DNA from 2 places in the Parashewanella sp. 2304DJ23-3 genome. Region 1 is predicted to be linked to the other one. Evidence: predicted binding sites of a transcription regulator. Region 1 holds the regulator's gene; the other holds the start of a gene.

Evidence for each region. The regulator MetJ, encoded in region 1, represses methionine synthesis genes. The targets are predictions, from matches to a motif close to TAGACGTCTAGACGTCTA.
Region 2: the regulator MetJ is predicted to act here: its motif matches at 7,130-7,147, upstream of msrA (peptide-methionine (S)-S-oxide reductase MsrA).

What each region holds. Positions count from the first base shown of each region.
Region 1 is NZ_JBWQOH010000001.1:1,098,603-1,107,208, forward strand. Features, by position in the region: gene metL (bifunctional aspartate kinase/homoserine dehydrogenase II) at 1-1,348, opposite strand, end outside; gene metB (cystathionine gamma-synthase) at 1,348-2,511, opposite strand; gene metJ (met regulon transcriptional regulator MetJ) at 2,707-3,021, shown strand; gene AC1EU2_RS04870 (SprT family zinc-dependent metalloprotease) at 3,055-3,540, shown strand; gene AC1EU2_RS04875 (endonuclease) at 3,588-4,349, shown strand; gene rsmE (16S rRNA (uracil(1498)-N(3))-methyltransferase) at 4,346-5,074, shown strand; gene gshB (glutathione synthase) at 5,095-6,045, shown strand; gene AC1EU2_RS04890 (alkaline phosphatase) at 6,048-7,340, shown strand; gene AC1EU2_RS04895 (hypothetical protein) at 7,395-8,606, opposite strand, start outside.
Region 2 is NZ_JBWQOH010000001.1:15,338-23,943, reverse strand. Features, by position in the region: gene fldA (flavodoxin FldA) at 1-433, opposite strand, end outside; gene ybfE (LexA regulated protein) at 500-772, opposite strand; gene AC1EU2_RS00120 (DUF2788 domain-containing protein) at 775-996, opposite strand; gene AC1EU2_RS00115 (alpha/beta fold hydrolase) at 1,148-1,921, opposite strand; gene seqA (replication initiation negative regulator SeqA) at 2,154-2,708, shown strand; gene pgm (phosphoglucomutase (alpha-D-glucose-1,6-bisphosphate-dependent)) at 2,724-4,361, shown strand; gene AC1EU2_RS00100 (hypothetical protein) at 4,941-6,593, shown strand; gene msrA (peptide-methionine (S)-S-oxide reductase MsrA) at 6,625-7,104, opposite strand; gene astE (succinylglutamate desuccinylase) at 7,335-8,369, shown strand; gene AC1EU2_RS00085 (thiamine pyrophosphate-dependent dehydrogenase E1 component subunit alpha) at 8,541-8,606, shown strand, end outside.

The DNA.
Region 1 (8,606 bases):
TACCGATATTGCCTAAGCCAAATACCACAACACCGAAACGTTTCTTAGCTGCAGTACAGCGTCGATGAACTTTAAAAGATAAACTATCAACTTCAGCTTTAGGTACTAGCGCAACCAAACTGTTCGAATCTTGAAAAATTGGCTTTGAATGCCGAGTTAATAACCTCGAAAAACCATGGCGATGCTCCAACGAGTCTTGACTCACTAATGCGACTAATCCAAACCTTGACGTCACACTAACCTGAGTATTTTCACTACAAAGTGGTTCTAACAACGTTAATAACTTCGCTTTATTCTCCGTCGTAGTTGCCAGCTCAAACTTATTATTGGTATGAATCCACCAGGCAAGTGGGCTAACCCCATGCTGCTCCAACATCAAATGAATACTTTTAGGCTCTAAATCACTTTGTAATTGGAGTAATTCAACTTGTGGCAGACTGGTGATCACTGGCTCACATGCAGCGGCACTGTCAGGTTCAATTTGAGTGTATTGAGTATGCGATGCAAAACTTGATCGAACAGCCAACCGAGCATTACTACCAAAAAGCGGTTGCAGTGTTCGACTGTGAAGCACAGGGGAACCTAATTTAGCAAGCCGATCAGCTTCACTTAAAGACAAAGACGCTAATAATTTGGCATCCGTAATTTTATTGGGGTCAGCATTAAACACCCCTTCCACATCGGTCCAAATGGTAATTTGTTCAACATCAGCATAGCTGGCTAATAAGCTCGCACTGTAATCTGAGCCATTGCGACCTAACAGCAGAGTATTACCTTCAGCGTCACCACAAATAAAACCAGTAAAAATTAATCTTGTTGCAGGGTTAAGCTCAATAACTTGTTGAACATTGAATCTGGATTCATCGGTTTTTACTCGGGCAACAACATCGTTTTCAGCGAGCAGAACTTTACGACTATCAATGGCTTTAGAGGCAACATCATTTTGTTTTAAATAAGCGGCTAACAATCTTGCAGACCAGACTTCACCAAACGCAACAAGCTGATTTTTATCGTATTCTGTTAACTGTTCTTGTGACAGCAAGCTCGATAGCTCCATACCGTCGGTCGCCAAACGCTCACGAAATAATTGAGCATTATTGTTATCCAATAAATCTTCAGCTAGGTGTTGTTGATATTCAATCAGCTCCTGTAATGATTGCAGCCATAAACGGCGACTGTGCTGAAACTCTAATAACTGATAAAGCTTGTTGGTTGATTTACCCGCTGCAGATACAACCACCATATCATTGGCATTTCCTTGTGTGAGCAAAATATGCGCTACACGTCGGTAACCGTCAGCATCTGCTAAACTTGAACCGCCAAATTTATGTAAGTGACTAATCGTCATTAATCCTTGTCTCCGAGTAAAACTGTATCTAAAGCTTGTTTCAAATCAGTAGCTAAATCGTCACCATCTTCGACGCCAATCGATAAACGGATCAAAGTCGGCTTAATGCCCGCCTTCACTTGTGCATCATTATCCATAGAACGATGAGTCATTAACGCAGGAACACAAACTAGACTCTCTACACCACCTAAGCTTTCAGCAAGCGAGAACAATTGTAAACGATGTACGAATTGAATTAGAGCATTATGATCGCCTTTTAATTCAAAACTTACCATGCCACCAAAGCCACTCTGTTGTTTTTTGGCGATTTCATGACCATTGTGGTTTTCAAGCCCAGGATAATAGAGTTGTGAAACAGCATGATGTTCACTCAGTATGTTAACAACTTTCTTTGCATTTTGTTCGTGCTGTTTTATACGAAGCGGTAACGTTCTCACGCCTCTTAGTGTTTGGTATGCGTCAAAAGCACCACCTGTCAGCCCTAATGTATTTCCCCACCAGCATAGGGTTTCACTAAGATCATCCGTCTTAGCTATCACGGCTCCACCAACAACATCACTGTGACCATTAATATATTTAGTGGTGGAATGAACAATGATGTCAGCCCCTAAACATAATGGCTGCTGTAGAAGAGGCGACAAAAACGTATTATCAACCACAAGTAATGTATGACTTCCTTTGATCATATTAGCAACCTTTTGAATATCAACAATCCGAAGTAATGGGTTACTTGGCGTTTCAAGCCACACCATTTTGGGTTGCTTAGCTACCGCAGACTGTATTTGTTCGTCTTGGGTTTGGTCGATAATTTCGAGCTTAAAACAGCCCTTATCAGCAAACGCTTTAAATAAACGTAAGCTTCCTCCATAGCTGTCATGAGGAACGATCAGCAAGTCGTGCGGTTTGAGTAATTGCAGCACCAGAGTGATGGCGGACATTCCGGTATTGGTGATGATAGCGCCAGCCCCTTTTTCAAGCTTAGCGAGAGTATCAGCAAGTAACGTTCTGGTTGGGTTACCACTTCGGCTGTAATCAAACTCCCTTGGAGATAACCCACCATCAAAACAATAATTCGTTGATAGGTGCATTGGAGGAACAACAGAGCCATACTGAATGTCTGTTTCTAAGCCGTTTCTGACTGCTATTGTCGTTGTTGATTTCACCTGTCGCCTCAAAACCAAGGATGTCTAGACGTCTAGACTAGTTTTTATTCAACCACTGGTCAAGAAATATTAGCAGTATAGACTTCTAAAAGTTTGTCTTAACCATACAATTAGTGCAATAATTTGACTGTGAGTTTTTAGGCTTTAAAATTTGCCGACCTCGAATTATTTATTAGCATCAATACAGGTGAGTCAATGACTAAATGGAATGGAGAATATATCAGCCCTTACGCTGAGCATGGAAAAAAGAGTGAGCAAGTAAAAAAAGTCACTGTCTCAATTCCATTAAAAGTATTGAAAGTACTGACTGATGAGCGAACACGCCGACAAGTAAATAACTTGCGCCATGCGACCAACAGTGAATTACTTTGCGAAGCGTTTTTACATGCCTACACAGGCCAACCTCTACCGAACGATAACGATCTATCAAAGACTCAGCCTGACAGCATTCCTTCGGAAGCCAAAAAGCTCATGGAAGCAATGGGGATCGAATGGGAAGAGATGGAATAACCATCTCTTTCAAATTGACCTGCATTAATTACGATGAGCCAATGGCAACAACAAGCGATAGATAAAGTTGAATATTGTTATCAAATTGCCGAGCAACAATTTAAACGACCTTTCCCTCGCCCAGAAATATCCTTTAAATTGCGTGGTAGAAGCGCTGGTATGGCTCATCTTCAACTGAATAAAATTCGCTTGAATGCCAGCATGCTCGAAAGCAACCAGCAAGACTTTATTGATGAAGTCGTTCCGCATGAAATCTGTCACTTACTTTGCCATCACGTTTTTGGACGAGTAAAGCCACATGGCATCGAATGGCGCTCAATGATGCAAACGCTTTATAGCCTCAAACCTAAGACAACTCATAGCTTTGAAGTACATTCTAGACCACAAACAAAGATCGCTTATCAATGCGGTTGTGGTGTCGTTGAATTAGGCATTCGACGTCACAATAAAGTCATCCGTAGTCAAGCCCAATATCGATGTCGAATTTGTTCTAAAACTTTAAAATTGCTAAACCTCTGATAAGAGCATAAAATTTAATCACCTTAAAGTCGTTTTCGGTAGCCGTTATGCCGTCTAATAAGTTTATTACAGCTTTTGCTGTATGTGCTGTCGTAGCACTCAGTTTTACCAATCAAAGTTATGCCACTGATCGTCCAACATCATTTTCTCAAGCAAAAACACGTTTAACCAAGTTATATCCCAGCCAATTAGAACCAAAAACGTTTTATTGCGGTTGTGAGTTCAATGCAGATTCAAAAAAGTGGGATCCAGACCTAGATTCATGCGGTTATAAAGTGAGAAAGCAACAAACTCGAGCGAACCGCATCGAATGGGAGCACATTGTTGCTGCTTGGGATTTTGGTCACCAACTGGGTTGTTGGAAGACAGTCGGAGACACTTCAGCACGCGCTAATTGCACCAAAACCAGTGATGACTTTAATATAATGGCTTCTGACATGCATAACCTAGTGCCTGCCATCGGCGAAGTTAATGGTGACAGAAGTAATTACTCTTTTTCACAATGGACCTCTGAAAAACCTTCTAACCCTCAATATGGCCAGTGCGATATGATTGTCGACTTTGCAAACAGCCGTGTTCAACCACCTGAATACAGTCGAGGTGCCATTGCGAGAACATACTTGTACATGAGCGAAACATATCCTCGCTATCGTCTTTCAAGTAAACAATTAAACTTGTTCAATGCATGGAATAAAATGTATCCTGTTAAGCAATCAGAATGCATACGAGATAACGTCGTTGCAAGCATTCAAGGAAACCATAACCATTTTGTTTCGGATGCTTGTGATGCCAATAATTTTAGTAAATGAGAATACCAAGAGTTTATCAGGCCGGCAGCTTAGCTGTTGGCCAAAGTACTTTATTAGATGATGATCCTGCTGCCCATATCGGGCGAGTTTTACGAATGCACACAGGAGATAAAGTCTCCCTCTTTAACGGTGATGGTCACGACTATCTAGCCGAAATCATTGAAGCTTCGAAAAAAAATGTTTCAGTCCGCATCATAGAAGCGACGGAAAACCCAACTGAATCTCCATTAAAGTTGCACCTAGGGCAAGTAATTTCTCGCGGTGACCGCATGGATTTTACATTGCAAAAATCGGTAGAACTTGGCGTTACCACTATCACTCCCCTGTTTTCAGAACGATGCGGTGTCAAACTCACTGGCGATCGCTTAGCGAAAAAACAACAACAATGGCAAAAAATAGTGCAGAGTGCTTGCGAGCAATCAGGCCGAAGTGTCGTACCTGAAGTTCGTCCAGCCATATCACTTGAAGCTTGGTGTGCCGAAGAGTCAGATGCATTAAAATTGAACCTTCACCCAAGAGCCAACCACGGTATCAATGGCTTAACACTTGAAAATAATAGAGTACGTCTTCTTATTGGTCCTGAGGGTGGTTTATCCAAAGAAGAAATTGATATGACTGAACAATATCAATTTACCGATATTTTACTGGGCCCTCGTATTTTACGAACTGAAACAGCCGCTTTAACGGTCATAAGTGCACTACAACTCAAATTTGGCGATCTGTAAGATCTAAAGGAACTATAACAATGATTAAACTTGGCATCGTGATGGATCCCATTCAAGATATCAATATAAAGAAAGATTCAAGCTTTGCTATGTTAATGGCAGCCCAAAAACGTGGTTACCAACTGTATTACATGGAAATGCAAGATCTTGCACTCGTCGATGGTGATGCTGTGGCGAACATGAAGCCGTTAACCGTAACAGATAACGCTGAATCATGGTTTGAACTTGGTGAGCCACAAAATAATGCGATGGCAGATCTTGATGTTATTTTGATGCGTAAAGATCCACCATTTGATACCGAATTCATCTATGCCACTTACATGTTAGAGCGTGCTGAAGATAAAGGTACTTTGATTGTTAACAAGCCACAGAGTTTACGTGACGCCAACGAAAAATTATTTACAGCATGGTTTCCGGAGCATACACCAACAACACTTGTGACCCGAGACAGTCAACGTATACGTGCGTTTTACGCTGAACATGAAGACATCATTTTAAAGCCATTAGATGGTATGGGTGGCAGTTCAATCTTCCGAGTAAAACCAAACGACCCAAATCTTGGTGTCATCATTGAGACATTAACTAACCATGGACAAACCTATGCCATGGTTCAAGCATTTATTCCTGAAATTACCGAAGGTGATAAGCGCATTTTAATCGTAGATGGTGAACCCGTTCCTTACGCACTGGCTCGTATCCCACAAAACGGTGAAACTCGCGGTAACCTCGCTGCAGGTGGTAGAGCTCAACCACAACCACTGTCTGAAAGTGACTGGAATATCGCACGTTCACTTGGGCCTGAGCTAAAGAAGCGCGGACTCATTTTTGTTGGTATTGACGTTATCGGTGATAAGCTAACTGAAATTAATGTTACTAGCCCAACTTGCATAAAAGAAATTGAAGCCGCTTATGACGTAAGCATTACGGGCATGTTATTTGATTCAATAGAAACTCGGCTTAAAGAGAGATAAAGATGCTTAATCAAACCATTAAGGGACTTATGGCGATAGCATTGCTAGCGCCATTGAGTGTATTAGCCGCGAACGAAACACCTACAGAAACACCAAAGACACCAAAGAATATCATTTATATTATTGGTGATGGTATGGGGCCAGCCTATACCACGGCTTATCGTTACTACAAAGACAACCCAAATACTGAAGAAGTAGAAACCACTGTCTTTGATCGCTTACTGGTTGGTATGGCTCGCACAGCTCCAGCTAGAATGAGTGGTTATGTTACGGATTCTGCTGCCGCTGCAACTGCACTTTCTACTGGGGTAAAAACCTACAATGGTGCGATTGGTATGGATACCGATAAACGCCCAATGGAGACGCTGTTAGAGAAAGCTAAGAAAGATGGTAAAGCTATTGGTATCACGGTGACATCACAGGTAAACCATGCGACACCGGCTAGTTTTTTAAGCCATAATGAAAGTCGTAAAAACTATGAGCAAATCGCTGAAGATTACTTGGACTCTGGCGCTGATGTGATCATGGGTGGCGGTCAACGCTACTTTGATAAAAGCTTATTAGCTCAATTTAAAAAGAAAGGTTATCAAGTTTTAGAAAACTTCGACAAGCTCAATGATGTACACAGTGGTAAGGTACTTGGTTTATTCGCTGACGTTCAACTTCCTTGGGTGATTGATAACCCAAATGGTCATCAGCTGAGTAAAATGACGCAAAAGTCATTAGAGCTATTATCACAGCATAGCGATGGCTTTGTTTTACTTATTGAAGGCAGCATTATCGATTGGGCCGGACATGCCAATGATATCGCTACCACCATGGGTGAAATGGATGAATTCGCTCGCACGTTGGAAGTGGTTGAAACCTACATTCGAAAGCACCCCGATACCTTGATGGTTGCTACAGCAGATCATGACACCGGCGGTCTAACTGTAGGAGCCAACAATAAAAAATCTTGGAACCCTGACGTACTTCATAAGATCAAAGCCAGCCCAATGACCATTGCTAGACAATTGATCTCTCAAAAGCAGTGGAAAACAGGTTTTGCGAAGCTCATTGGTTTTGAACCTAAAAAGGATGAATGGAAAGCGCTATCTAAAGCTCATACTCAAGATGAACAACACTTCGCAATGGCCATCATTGATCTTGTAAATAAACGCAGTAACACTGGCTGGACAACAGATGATCACACTGCTGTTGATGTTCAAGTCTTTGCAAAAGGTCCTGCATCACAATTGTTTGTAGGCTCACAAGATAATACTGAAATCGCTGACACACTTTCATCTTTACTATGAACCTTATATCACCACTCAATTTTGCGAGTGGTGATATTCTTCAACCGATACGCATTAAGGTATTTCAGCCTCAGTAACGCTGATGATTTCTTCCCGATTAAGCGTGACTTTAAATCTCCGGTACACCTTTTTAGAATGGTGATGCTTTTCGACCATAATCAAATTGATCTGGTACCTTCTCTCTACGGGCTTTACGTCTATTTCACCATTTGATTGACTATAAAGTTTGGCTTTTCCTTTTTGCAGATATTGAATAAAGGGCAAAAAACTAAACTGAATTTGCTCTTTAATTTCTTGATAACCTTCAGGGAAATCTTTAGCTGTCACATTACTTTGTAAGCGGTAAAATAAGGTTTGAGACTCTATCCTATTCTGCACATGTCTCATGCTCAAAATGGTTTTAACAGGGTCAGGTACCTCACTATGTCTTAGATATTCTAACCAAATTTTTTCATTGACCATCACTTGTTTGTTCGTCGTATCAATGAGCTTTCGGCTCCACTTAGGTCGGCCTTTCTGCACGCTTCTCCACAAAACATCTTTAACGTCATCTTTAAAGATTTCTCGCAAGCCATAAATCAGCGCCATTGAGATCACAAATGCGATGGTCAAATTACTGAATTCATCCTTAGCTTGTAACACGAGCACGGTAATAAATAACATCACTAAAGCCATAGCCATACCCGTCGTTATTCGCTTTAATCCTGAGCCTAATACCTTCAACTCTTCTTTTAATTCCACTCCTTGCTGAAGAACACGTCGAATGAGGATCATCTTGTTAGAGATTCGATTGGGGTTTTTAATGGTCTTTTTGGTGTTGTATTTAAGCTCTGCACGATGCTCAGCTTCTTGAGCACAAAATGCTAAAATTTTGCTTCTCTGTTTTAGTAACATGGCTGAGTCATTGTGTTCTGAGATAACTTTTAAGAACAACTGCTCACAAAACCAAGACAAGTAATTATCTGCTTGGGCAAAGTAACTGTTTCGTCTTTCGTCATCAGGCCTTAAAGTGCGAAACTGTGCAAGTAGATGTTTGGTAGAGTCTAATAACTGTTTTTCTCCAGCTTTATCACCCTCCGCTTCTAGTGCCTGATAAAAGTTCGTAATGTCATTTTCAATGGCGGTGGTTATTTGATACATAATCAAATTTAAATGCAGACGATAGTCGCCGTTTATCCGCTTTTTAAGCTTTTCAAATTGCCCTTCTAAATTAACGATATGTTGCTCATCTGAGCTATAGAAACGTTTACTACGAATAGACCGATA
Region 2 (8,606 bases), 1.1 Mb from region 1:
CAATGCCTAATCCGATAAAGTGGTTATCATCCGCCATACCTTTTGATGCTTCAAAATCGTAGCCATCAGTTGGCCAGTGACCAACAATGATTCCGCCACGTTCAGAAACGATATCGCCGACCATTCCCATAGCATCAAGGAAGTACTCTGCATAATCTTCTTGGTCACCACAACCAAAAATAGCGACAAGTTTATCTTCGAAATTGATTTGCTCAAGTTCAGGGAAGAAATCATCCCAATCACATTGCGCTTCACCATAGTACCAAGTTGGAATACCAAATAGCAGAAGATCAAAATCGGCAATTTCTTCTTTGGTGCTTTTAGCGATGTCTTTTACATCGACCATTTGCTTGCCTAATCTCTTTTGGATCATTTTGGCTACTGCTTCAGTGTTACCTGTATCACTGCCGAAAAATAAACCTACTGTTGCCATTTTCTTTCCTTTGTATAAAACGTTTTAACTATGCCTACGTTAGACCTTCGAACAACCTAAATTGTTTCAATCTTCAAGTTGAGCAATTAACATTGATTCTATCAGCTGTGCTCTGCTTAAATTTTCTTCTAACGCCTTTTCATTCAAAATATCGTACAATTCTTGCGATACTTTGAGCTCAATTCTTTTAAGGCCTTTTGCTTTGTCTCTGAGGATTTGATTCCTCTTATTTACCTTTAATTGCTGCGAGCGGGGTAGAGGGTTGCTTCGTGGTCTACCGCGACGCTTTTCATCTGCAAAGAGGTCAAATGTTGTTCTGTCTGCTTGTTCTTTTGCCATGGTTAACCAATCCCTGAGGACTCCCAGAAAAATTGGATTAACCCTTTTGAAATAAACCCGGCACAGCCAAGAAATAGCACCAGCCAGACAGTATAACGACCAAATTTAGGTACTTTGCCTTCTTTTAATACATCATGTATCGCCATGCCGATAAAAAAGAATATCGCTGCAAAAAAGAGGTTTAGCCCCAAGGTCTCAATTTGTTCCATGTACTGATTCAACATAAATCTCGAACTCTTGTTGTCTCACTGGTCACAAGTGAAATTGCTTTAATAAGCTGTTTTCACCCTACCTAAATGCATTTCCCAGTAACTTGAGTTGTTAAACTGAGCCTCATAAATAAATGAGGCGGGAATATACCATATAAGCTCAAGATTATGAATCGCTACTGACACTCTGTTCAATAAACTCTTTTACAATTCTGTTAAATACTGTTGGCTTTTGTGCATGCAACCAATGTCCTGTGCCTTGTATTGTTTTTGCAGAGGCATTTGGAAATTGAGAAATAATAATATTTCTGTGTTCTGAGGTTACATAATCAGAATCACCACCACGTAAAAAGAGACAAGGTCCTTGGTACTGTAGTTGGCTATAAGGCCAATCAATTAAATTATTGTAACTATTAAATAAACCGTCTAAATTCATTTTCCAGCTGAACCCGGTTTCAGTGCGCTGTAAGTTCTTCAATAAAAATTGTGACGTCGCATTATCAATATTTGAATTAACTAAATGTTGTAATGCTGCTCGTCTATCAGAGTTGCCTTTTAAAGGTAGACTTTGTAAAGCATTAAATACAGTATCATGCCTTCTCGTATACTTGGCAGGTGCAATATCCGCTGCAACGATACTTAAACATTTTTCTGGATGCTTCAATGAAAAAGCTAAAGCAACTTTTCCGCCCATAGAATGACCAACAATGTTTGCCTGCTCTATATTGCATTCATCCAGCACTTTAATAAGTTGCTCAATGATAACGTCAAAAGTCAGATCATTAATGTGTAAGCTTTGTCCATGATTTGGTAAATCAACTCTGATCACCTGGTGCTCTTGTTCTAATTCGTTACCCAGCGATTTAAGGTTATCGAGATTACCAAATAGCCCATGAAGCAATACGACAGGTGTTCCCTGTCCTGAAACAACATAATTCATAATTTTTGTGAAAATGATTCTTTTTTACAATTGTGCTTCATGAAGACTCATTATTACAAGTTTTACTCGAAAATAGCTGTGATTTAAATCAATGAATTAGAAAGTTCTAATGTAGTGCGTCACTAAAAATTGTGATAAATATGATCAAACTGAGATCGTACTGATGACGACTCACAATAAAATCGGTATCTTATATTGATAAGATTGAAATCATCGAAAGGAATTTAGATTCATGAAATATATTGAAGTAGACGAGGAACTGTACCGTTTTATTGCAGGTAAAACAGAACGAATTGGTGAAAGTGCTTCCGATATTTTACGCCGTCTACTGGGGTTAGCCGTTGAAGATAAAGAAAATAGCAAGCCTGAGTCTATTCATGAGCCAAGCCTTGAAGCTCAACGAACTGATGAAAAACCAAAAGAAACAAAGAAAAAAATAAAATCAGATTCTATTGAATTTACTCATTTATTTAATGATGAAGCCCTACAATCACAAAAAGGTGCAGTGGGCCGCTTTTTGTTTGTGCTTGGTTGTTTATATGAATCTACAGCCGAAAGTTTTGCTCAGGTTTTACAAGTTCAGGGCCGTGGGCGTCTGTATTTTGCAACCTCAAAAGAAGCACTGCTTGAAGCCAGTAAGTCGGCGAATCCAAAAGAAATTGGTACAAGCGGTTATTGGGTGACAACAAACAATAATACAGCTAAGAAACAGACCATTCTTAATGAGGTGCTTCAGCTACTTGGTTGTGAAGCAGAGTTAGCCGCTGAATTGTCAGCAAAGATTTAAACGCAGAGGTTAGTTGTGGCGTTACATGAAAGAGCAGGGCAGCCTGCACAACAAAAGGATTTGATTAACTTACCGAAGTTAATGACTCATTATTATCGTAGTATTCCTGACGTAAGTAATATTGAGCAACAAGTGAGTTTTGGTACTTCTGGTCATCGAGGAACCTCTTTAAAATCCAGCTTTAATCAAAACCATATCTTGGCGATTGTACAGGCGGTTGCAGATTATCGTAATCAAGCCGGTATCTCAGGTCCACTGTATTTAGGTATGGATACCCATGCGTTATCACATGCAGCATTTGTAACCTCTGTTGAAGTATTAGCAGCCAATAATGTGCATATTATTGCTCAGCAGGATGAGGGTTATACTCCTACGCCAGTGATTTCACATGCGATTGTTTCTTATAATAGAGTGAATAATGCATGTGCTGATGGTTTGATCATTACACCTTCGCATAACCCTCCTCAAGATGGTGGCATTAAATACAATCCTCCTCATGGTGGGCCAGCTGAAGGGGAAATTACCAGCTGGATTCAAAATCGTGCAAATGATTATTTAGCGAAGCAGCTTGAAGGTATAGCCAAAGTTAATTACGACATCGCAACTAAATTGAACAAAGTAGATTGGCAAGACCTAATCTCGCCATACGTAAACGATCTGCATAATGTGGTTGATTTAGAAGCGATTAAAAAAGCAAAAATGAAAATTGGCGTAGATCCTTTAGGCGGTTCTGGTATTCACTTTTGGCAACCGATTGCTGACAAATACGGTCTAGATATAACTTTGGTTAACGATAATGTCGATCCAAGTTTTGGTTTTATGACGCTAGATAAAGATGGCAAAATCCGAATGGATTGTTCGTCACCATCAGCGATGGCTGGCTTATTGAAGCACCAAGAAAACTTTGATATTTGTATAGGTAACGATCCTGATTATGATCGGCACGGTATTGTGTGTCCAAACTTTGGATTGATGAATCCAAATCATTATCTTGCTGTGGCCATTGATTACTTGCTTCAATATCGTCCAGATTGGAATGCTGATTTAGCCATTGGCAAAACACTGGTTTCAAGCGCAATCATAGACAGAATTTGCCAAAAGCACAGCCGTAAACTTATTGAAGTACCAGTTGGCTTTAAATGGTTTGTTGAGGGGCTTGCAGAGTCTACTATTGCCTTTGGCGGTGAAGAAAGTGCGGGTGCTGCGTTTTTGAGAACCGACGGGTCTACTTGGTGCACTGATAAGGACGGTTTTATTCTGGGTTTATTAGCTGCAGAAATCTATGCCGTTACTGGGCAATCTCCAGCTGAAAGATACGCAGAGCTTGAACAGGAGTTTGGTAATAGCTATTACCAGCGCATCGACAGTCCAATCAGCTTGAAGAAAAAACAAAAGTTCGCAAAGCTTACTAAAGAATCATTCAATGTTGATGAATTAGCCGGTGAGAAAATTGTTGATGTATTGACTCATGCCCCAGGTAATGGTGCTGCGATAGGCGGTGTTAAAATCGTTACTGAGAATGCATGGTTTGCAGCAAGACCTTCAGGCACTGAAGCATTATTTAAAATCTATGCAGAAAGCTTTAAGTCTGCTGAACACTTAAGCTGTGTTTTAAATGATGCAAAACAAATCATTTCAGACGCTTTAAGCTAAAGCAAGTACTCCTTCCTTTGATTGCTACAGCCTGTAGCAATCAAACTATCTTCTTAATAAAAGTTAATTTTATTCAATTAATCTTATTTTAAGTTTCATTGAAACGAGTTTAGCTTTAGACAAATATAGAAGAAACAAATTTCAATTTGGAAATGATTTGTCTTGAGTGTTTCTGATGAGCTCCCTATTCTAAAAGGTACTCAGCTTGCAGAGTTTGAGAGAGCTGCTGATGCTCGGTTTTGGGATGCAATTGAAAGAGATGAAGATCAAACTTTGACAATAGGGGAGACCCAATTCAATATTTCTGTAATAGATAAAGTTTTGTTTGTTACCCCGATAACGTTAGGACATTTTCACTATGGAAAGTCAACTTCATTAACAGAGATCTTTCCTTCTCAGAATAAATATACACATAATGACGTTGCTAATTTACTCTGCACTATAATCATTAATCCTAAATTGCCACTTTCATCATTAGCTTACTGTTTCTCTGCCGCAGAGCCTCGCGTGGTAGTTGACTTTCTCAAATCGACCAATAGCTATTGTGTAATTCAGGTTTTATCAGAGTTAAAAGGTTTTATGCCTGATGAAAAATTCCAATTGCTGCTGTCTGAGATATACAACAGTGAAGTTGAAGTAGATAAATGGATCCAAGAGGCATTTTGTCAACTTGAAGAATTACATAAAGAAAATAAATTAGTGGGGAGAGTGCAACAAAAAGCAGAGGTTCAAAAGTCTCTAGATTTTGTAATTAGCCTATCTGATGGTCAGGTTGTGAGCGATACAACAGAAAGCGTTTTGAGTTATTTTCTACTTGAAATGTCATTACAACCATCATTGAAAGTTGTTTTTAATAGAATTGTTGAGGGGGAATCAATTAAGTTTCAAATAATGGTAGCTACCTTAGGCAATCTATCAATGAAATCTGGTACTCATCAAAATTATCAGTTAATTCAAGAGTTGTTTACGAGTTATATAAACTCTAGACACAACCCAGCGTTTAATGATTTTAATGAAGAAGTCTTAAGAATTCTCTGTTCGCGTCTTGACCGTACATCAAATTTATATCTTTTTAAAAATCTCGAAGAAAGTAAAAAGTCACCACTTTTATCAAGTTTGTCTCATGAAGACTTAATTAATTTATCTAAGGAAGGGTTAATTAACGAGCAGTGTAAACGAAAAGCGCTTCAACACTGCTTTGAAAAAGGAGAATTAGCTCTTAATTTAATGAATTCATTAGCTGAATCTTCAGTTTTAGATTTAAAGACTGAAGTTTTGGAGAGTAACTTTTTTAAGTCAAGAAGCATTGAGAAAAAAATCGAGATAGTCAACTTCTTAAAGTTATTATTTAAGTTAAAGAGTCAAGATGTAAAACCGTTACAAGATGCTCTATGGATTGAGCTCTCATCATCTACAGAATCATTATTTGACTCGAAGTCTACTGTTAACATTGATTCTGAGTTAATCATTGAGCTATTTGAAAGTCAAACAAAAGAAGAGCAAGCAAAATTTGTTTTTTCATTACTGGGTAAAAAATATTACGAGTTTATTCGTTTATTGATGAACACTGGTTCGGATTGTTTCATTCAAACTGCTATTGATGTAATTCAAGACTCCAAAGAGCACCTTGAAAAATTATTGAATGACTTCTATGGATCGGGTTACGTAAGGTTTTTCAATCGGTTATGTGAAATGGCACTATCGGAAAAAAATGAGTCATCAACTTGTGCTCTTGCAATTCTTCGTAAATTGTCAATTGAACGATATATGGATGGAATTAAGAAAGTGCTTTGTGATGAAGAACTAAAACCAAGTGTGATTAGTGTTTTTGAAAAAGTTAATAGAAAAGCTGAGGTTGTGGCTTCTTTAAATGATGATAAGACGCAGGTTTTAGTGACGTTAGGCTATAAAGGGGAATTGATTCTTGGCTATGCTAAAGATGCTACACAATCAGCTAAAGCAAAATTTTTGAAGTCAATTTTGAACTCAAGTGAGAAACAATTTAGTTTAGCTGAGCAAGCTAGTTTGTTCTGTATGGTCATAGATTGTGAGAGCTCGGAGTGGAACGAAGCGCTATGCTCTATTAACCCAATCCAAATTGTTGATTGTTTGATGAATATGAACGATGAATACGCTGAAAAATATCTTACTCTTTTAGAAAGTTCAGAATTCTATGGAGAAATAGAATCTAACTATAAAAGAATAAAAAAGTTGCCCGCTTTCTCTAGCTAAGCAGAGAAAATCCGAGCAACTTATGAACTTATCAAAAACTAATATGGCAGCTTGGTAAATCGTTCTTCTGAATATAATCTTGATGATATTCTTCAGCAGGGAAAAACTCTTGGACTGGAACAATTTCAGTAACGATTTGACGATTTCCCCATTTAGCACTCTTAGCTAGTTCATGAAGAGATGCGGCAGCTGATTCTTTTTGGAACTGATCGTAGAAAAAAATCACACTTCGATACTGATGACCAAAATCATCGCCTTGTTGATTTAGCGTCGTGGGATTGTGATTGCTCCAAAAGATAGCGAGTAAATCATCGTATGAAACGATAGACTCATCATACTCTACTTGAACAACTTCAGCGTGACCTGTTTCACCGAGTTTAACTTCTTCATAGGTTGTTTGATTTGAGCTTCCACCCATATAACCACTAGTAGCGTTTATTACACCTTCAACTTGCCTAAAAAAATACTCTACACCCCAAAAGCACCCGGCTCCAAAAGTCGCTACAGCCATATAAACCTCAAACTATCTAAACGTAAAACCATCTGGACGTCTATATTGCTATATGAGCTTTTTTAACGCAAGCATTTTTTGTTAATTTCTTTGAGTGTTTACTAAGACGAGTTGTTAGTAAGCTACTACAACTGAAATATGATAGAATTCGTGATATTCAAAAATGAGAACTGAATCACATCAATATTTTTAGATGTGTTAAATGTATCTAAAAAATAAAGGAGCCCTACGTGCTACATACGTTAATGGAATCCAAAGACTTTCTTGCTTTGACTCTTGCCAACCCAAAATCGATTTCTGAACCTTTCACTTTTGCTTTAAAAAATAAAACCTTTGTCCATGTATGGGATACCGGTGTTATTGTGTTTGAGCCTGAACAAGCAAGCGAAAAAGATATTGTTTTATCTTCAGCAGTGCATGGTAATGAAACAGCGCCAATTGAAATTTGTAACCGTTTAATCAAAGAGCTTTTAGAAGAAAGTATTGAAGTTAAACACCGCACTATGTTCTTGATTGGTAACCCCGATGCTATTCACAACGGTACTCGTTTTGTTGAAGAGAATATGAACCGTTTATTCAATGGCGCCCACTCAAGCGGTAAAGGTTTAGTTAATCAAGAGCGAATTCGTGCTAAGCGATTAGAAGAGTATGTTGATCGCTTTTATACGTCACAAGCTGATGGTCGTCATCGTATTCATTACGATTTACACACAGCAATTCGTGCCTCTAAGCATGAAAAGTTTGCCATTTATCCTTATCGAGGCGATAAAGCTTACAGCGCCGAGCAAATCATGTTCTTAGCGGCATGTGGTGTCGATACTATGCTATTCCACCATGAACCGACTACGACGTTCAGTTACTTTTCATCAAGCAATTATGAAGCGGATGCATTTACCGTTGAGCTAGGTAAAGTGAGACCGTTTGGTCAAAACGATATGACTCGTTTCATTGCAACCCATGAAATGCTTTCACGTTTAATTACTGGTCGTGAACTTGAGCTTGATAACTTTAATGAAGATAAATTGAATTTATATCAAGTTTGCCGTGTGATTAATAAGAACTATGAAGACTTCGAGTTTACCTTTGCAAATGATGTGGAAAACTTTCGCTCTTTCCCTAAAGGCTATGTGCTAGCAAAAGAAAACGGTGACGAAATTAAGATTGAACATGATGAAGAAGCCATTGTTTTCCCAATTACAAATATCCCAGTCGGTAACCGAGCCGTACTTATGTTGATTAAACCAGAAAGCCTTAACGTTAAGTAATAAAATGGGTTTGTAAACCAAACAATACATCAGCTTAAACCATTACTTAGCGGGTGAAGGGGCTGAAAAGTTGCCTGTATTTTTACGTTAACGTAAATTTCATTCTGCGTATTAGAACATTTTGAACTTGATGGGTTTCTCGTCAAGTTCTCTACATAACAAGAGCACACTATGAGCAACGCAACACAAAATGAACAGATTGTGCACAGCGTAAGCTTTCTAGATAGAGATTCATTA